Regions from separate parts of the Clostridium sp. ATCC BAA-442 genome, predicted to be linked through region 1. Evidence: a T-box and tRNA genes for the amino acid it is inferred to sense, from the RefSeq annotation. Region 1 holds a T-box; the other holds one or more tRNA genes.

Region 1 (2,458 bases):
GCACACGGATGGACTCCAGGTTGTGGCGCAGGCCCACCTCAAAGTCGTTGGGATCGTGGGCGGGGGTCATCTTCACGCAGCCGGTGCCGAACTCCATGTCCACATAGGCGTCGGCCACGATGGGGATCTCCTTGTTCACCAGGGGCAGGATGCACTTCTTCCCCACAATGTCCCGGTAACGGCCGTCCTCGGGGTTGACCGCCACGCCGGTGTCGCCCAGCATGGTCTCCGGCCGAGTGGTGGCCACGGTCACATAGCGGCCCTCCTCCCCGGCGATGGGGTAGCGGATGTGCCATAGGTGGCCGGGCTTCTCCTTGTACTCCACCTCCGCGTCGCTCAGGGCGGTGACGCAGTGGGGGCACCAGTTGATGATGCGGCTGCCCTTGTAGATGAGGCCCTTGTTGTAGAGGGACACAAACACGTGGCGCACCGCGTTGGACAGGCCCTCGTCCATGGTGAACCGGGCGCGGCTCCAGTCACAGGAGGCGCCCAGCTTCTTCTGCTGCTCCACGATACGGTTGCCGAACTTGTGCTTCCAGTCCCACACACGCTCCAGGAACTTCTCCCGGCCCAGATCGTAGCGGGTCAGGCCCTCGCTCTTGCGCAGCTCCTCCTCCACCTTGATCTGGGTGGCGATGCCGGCGTGGTCGGTGCCGGGCACCCACAGGGCGGCATAGCCCTGCATCCGCTTGAAGCGGATCAGGATGTCCTGGAGGGTGCAGTCCATGGCGTGGCCCATGTGGAGCTGGCCGGTGACGTTGGGGGGCGGCATGACGATGGTGAAGGGGCGCTTGTCCGGGTCGCGGCGGCCCTCAAAGCAGCCGTTCTTCTCCCACATCTCATAGACGCGGCCCTCCACCTCCCGGGGTTCATAGACCTTGGGCAGTTCTTTTTTCATCTGTTACACTCCTTTTCGGGGCAAAGCAAAAGGGCCCGCCCCAAGCCTGTTGCTCAGGGCGAACCCTTAAGTCCGCGGTACCACCTGAATTCCCCCATGAAGCCATGGAGGCGCTCTTGTCTCGCTAACGGGAGAACCCGCCGGGCCCTACTGTATTCAGGCCCGGAGCTCCGGGACGACCTTCCCCGCGCCGCCGGAGGGCCTTGCACCATCCGGCCCCTCTCTGCACCGCCCGCGCGGGTACTCCTTCCCTTCGTCGCTGTGTATCGCATTTAGTATATGCAAAATCGGGAAAAAAGTCAAGGCAAAACGTGATATCCCCGTGTCCGGTGGAGGTTGTCCCCCCTTACCGCAGTTCCTTGTCGCAGTAGGCGCAGCAGTCCACGCCGCCGTTCTGCTTCACCAGGGGAGGCAGGTAGTGCTCGGTCTGGGTGATGCAGTTGGGGTTGGAGCACACCGGCTTGACGCCGATTTCCACCGGCTCCGGTTTTTCCCGCTCCTGGTTGGCCAGATCGGTGAGCAGGGCCATGCGGGCGTACATTCCGTAGCGGGCCTGCTCGAAGTAGACCGCCCGGGGATCGTCGTCCACGTCGATGGCAATTTCATCCACCCGGGGCAGGGGGTGCATGACCAGCAGTTCCTTCTTCGCACGGTCCAGCTTCCGCCGGGTGAGGACGTAGACGCCCTTGCAGCGCTCGTACTCCAGGGGGTCTACGAAGCGCTCCCGCTGGATGCGGGTCATGTAGAGCACATCCAACTGAGGGATGACGGCCTCCAGGCCGGTGACCTCGGTGAACCACATGCCATGCTCCCGCATAAAGGCCCGCATGTACTCGGGCACCGCCAGCTCACGGGGGGCGATGAGGAAAAACTTGATGCCCTCAAACTTGGCCAGGGCCTTGATGAGGGAGTGAACCGTGCGGCCGTTCTTCAAATCGCCGCACAGGCCCACGGACAGCCCGTCCACCTTGCCCCGCAGGCGGGTGATGGTGGTGAGATCCGCAGTGGTCTGGGTGGGGTGCATGTGGCCGCCGTCGCCGGCGTTGATCACCGGCACGTCGGAGTACAGGGAGGCCGCCTTGGCCGCGCCCTCCTTGGGGTTGCGCATCACCACCACGTCGGCATAGCCCGACACCATCTTGATGGTGTCCTTCAGGGTCTCGCCCTTGGCGGTGGAGGTGGACTTGGGGTCGGCGAAGCCGAACACCGTGCCCCCCACCCGCAGCATGGCGGTCTGAAAGGAAAAGTTGGTGCGGGTGGACGGCTCATAGAACAGGCTGGCCATCACCCGCCCACGGCAGGCGTCCATAAAATCGGCGGGGTGGTCCATAATATCACTGCACCGCTGGTACAGGGACTCCCACTCCGCCCTCGTCAGGTCTCCAAAGTCGATCAGATGCCGCATGACGCTTCATTTCCCCTTTTGAATTTTTTCTATCGTATCATATTTCCCCCGGCCCGGGCAAGAGCAGAACGGACAAATTTTTACACTTTTTTCTCCTCCGCCTTGTCAGTCCCCCCGCCCTGTTAAAAACTGCATCACATGATCTCTCCCGCTTC
Region 2 (2,458 bases), on a different contig from region 1:
CATCATGCCGCCGGACTGCGGTTCCTTCGCCCTGGCCACCGAGATCGGCCAGAGCGCGGATCTGTTCCCGGTGATCATCGCCATCGGCTTCATGTGCGCCTCTACCATCGCCTTCAACGTCCCCATCGGCCTGTCCATGCTGGACAAGGGGGATCACAAATACCTGGCCCTGGGCACCATGAGCGGCTTCCTCTCCGTGCCCTTCGGCGTGTTCATCACCAGCGTCATCGTGATGTTTACCCACCCGGCCATCCGTTCCACCTTCTCCAGTGTGGGCGAGCCGGATCATGTGGTGATGCTGACCCTGGGGATGCTCCTGCGCAACATGATCCCCCTGGTGGTCATCTGCGTGCTGCTGGCCCTGGGGCTGAAGTTCTTTCCCAACGGGATGGTCAAGGGCTTCATGGTGTTTGGAAAGCTGATGACCGGCGCCCTCACCCTGGTGGTGGTGGCCTGCATCCTCCAGCACTACACCGGCCTGTTTACCGACATTCTGGGCGTCGGCTGGGGCTTTGATCCCATACTGGCCGACGAGGAGAACACCTTCCGGGCCGTGGAGCTGCTGGGCACCATCGCCATGATGCTCACCGGCGCCTTCCCCATGGTGACGCTGATCCGCCGGTATTTGGGCAAGCCCCTGGAAAAGCTGGGCCGTCTGGCCGGGCTGGAGGCCAGCGGGAGCGTGGGCCTGGTGGCCTGCCTGCCCAACGGCCTGGCGATGTTCCCCTTTGTAAAGGAGATGCGCCCCCGGGACAAGGTGGTGTGTATGGCCTTCCTGGCCTGCGGCGGATACAGCCTGGGGGACTTCCTGGCCTTCAACGTCAATTTCCAGCCCAATCTGCTGGTTCCCGTGTTTGTGGGGCAGATCTGCGGCGGCATCATCGGCATCCTGTTTGCAAAGCTCCTGGCGGTTCCGCAGGTGCGGGCGCTGGAGCGGGAGACGGCAGTGTGAGACACGCGGGGCGGGCCTTTTCGGCCCTCCCCGCGTGTTGTGGTTCTCCGTCTTGGGCAGCAGAAACGGGCATTCATCTGGATGCCAGCGTTCTCAAAATTCAATGCAATCAGATATTGCAAAGTCTCGATGAACCAACTTGAAGCATGTCCGGGCCTTTGCGGGCCGCGCCGTCCCCAGCATGAAAATGCGGAAAGGGGAGCCGTCCTCTGGGCGGTAAAGATCAAAGCAAAAAGGACATCCTTACGGATGTCCTTTTATGGTGGAGACGACAGAACTCGAATCTGTGACCCCTTGCGTGTGAAGCAAGTGCTCTACCGGCTGAGCTACGCCTCCATATATTGGTGACCCGTACGGGACTCGAACCCGTGTTACCGCCGTGAAAGGGCGGTGTCTTAACCACTTGACCAACGGGCCAGGTTGCCCAAGCGGGGCGGGATACTCCTGAAGGGAAGTCCCAAAAGACGGCGCGGTGCCGTCTTTTGGGGTCTGGTAGCGGCACCTGGATTTGAACCGGGGACACTGCGGGTATGAACCGCATGCTCTAGCCAACTGAGCTATGCCGCCATTGAAAACCCCCTGTCGGACAGGGCAGGATTCAGTATACGCGATCATTCCCGTTTTGTCAATTGTTTTTTTGAAAAAAATTAGTCGATTTTGTAGCCGACGCCCCAGACGGTCTTGATGAACCGGGGATTGCGGGAGGGCTCGCCCATTTTTTCCCGCAAGCGGCGGATATGAACCATAACCGTATTATTGCGGTCCAGGTATTTCTCCCCCCACACGCTCTCAAAGAGCCGCTCGGCGGAGATGACCTGGCCCCGGTTCTCACAGAGCATCCAGAGAATGTCAAACTCAATGGGGGTGAGGCCCAGCTCCCGGTCGTAGAGGGTACACTCGTGGGTGGCCCGGTTGATGACCAGGCCGTTGAAGTCAATGATGTCCCGGCAGTCGCCGGCCTTGTCAGCCTCGTTGTAGCGGGTGTAGCGGCGCAGCTGGGCTTTGACCCGGGCCATCAGCTCCAGCGGGTTGAAGGGCTTGGTAATGTAGTCGTCCGCGCCGATGGTGAGGCCGGTGATCTTGTCCATGTCCTCCGCCTTGGCGGTGAGCATGAGTACAGGGAAGTGGTGCTCCTTGCGGATTTCCCCGCAGAGGGTAAAGCCGCTGATGTCGGGGAGCATCACGTCCAGGATGGCCAGGTCCAGAGCCTGGTTCCGCACCACGGCCAGCGCCTCGGTACCGGTGCCGCACTTGAACACGGTGCACCCCTCGCTCTTCAAATAGACCTCTACCAGATCGGCAATCTCCGGCTCGTCGTCCACAACCAGAATCCGCGCGTCCATGGCATCCGCCCCCTTTTCCAGGACATTATAGCCAAAGCGGCGGCGGCAAGTCAAGGGCGGGGCGTAATTGTAAGAAAAACATCAGAACTGCTGGGCGGGGCCAGGCGAACCCTGGCCGCGCGGAGCGGTTAGCCTGACGCCCGGTTCATTTTCTGAATCACCA

The links. The T-box of region 1 lies ahead of ACESY8_RS02220 (valine--tRNA ligase). A T-box ahead of a tRNA ligase gene usually reads a tRNA of that ligase, here a tRNA-Val.
Region 2: it encodes a tRNA-Val, which carries the amino acid that the T-box ahead of ACESY8_RS02220 (valine--tRNA ligase) is inferred to sense. The anticodon was not compared.

What each region holds. Positions count from the first base shown of each region.
Region 1 covers NZ_CAXSQB010000003.1:87,209-89,666, forward strand. The annotation lists gene ACESY8_RS02220 (valine--tRNA ligase) at 1-898, opposite strand, end outside; T-box leader at 950-1,164, opposite strand; gene pyrB (aspartate carbamoyltransferase) at 1,245-2,303, opposite strand.
Region 2 covers NZ_CAXSQB010000011.1:52,353-54,810, forward strand. The annotation lists gene ACESY8_RS06935 (ethanolamine utilization protein EutH) at 1-952, shown strand, start outside; tRNA gene ACESY8_RS06940 (tRNA-Val) at 1,213-1,288, opposite strand; tRNA gene ACESY8_RS06945 (tRNA-Glu) at 1,295-1,369, opposite strand; tRNA gene ACESY8_RS06950 (tRNA-Met) at 1,443-1,519, opposite strand; gene vanR (VanR-ABDEGLN family response regulator transcription factor) at 1,600-2,295, opposite strand; gene ACESY8_RS06960 (collagen-like protein) at 2,424-2,458, opposite strand, start outside.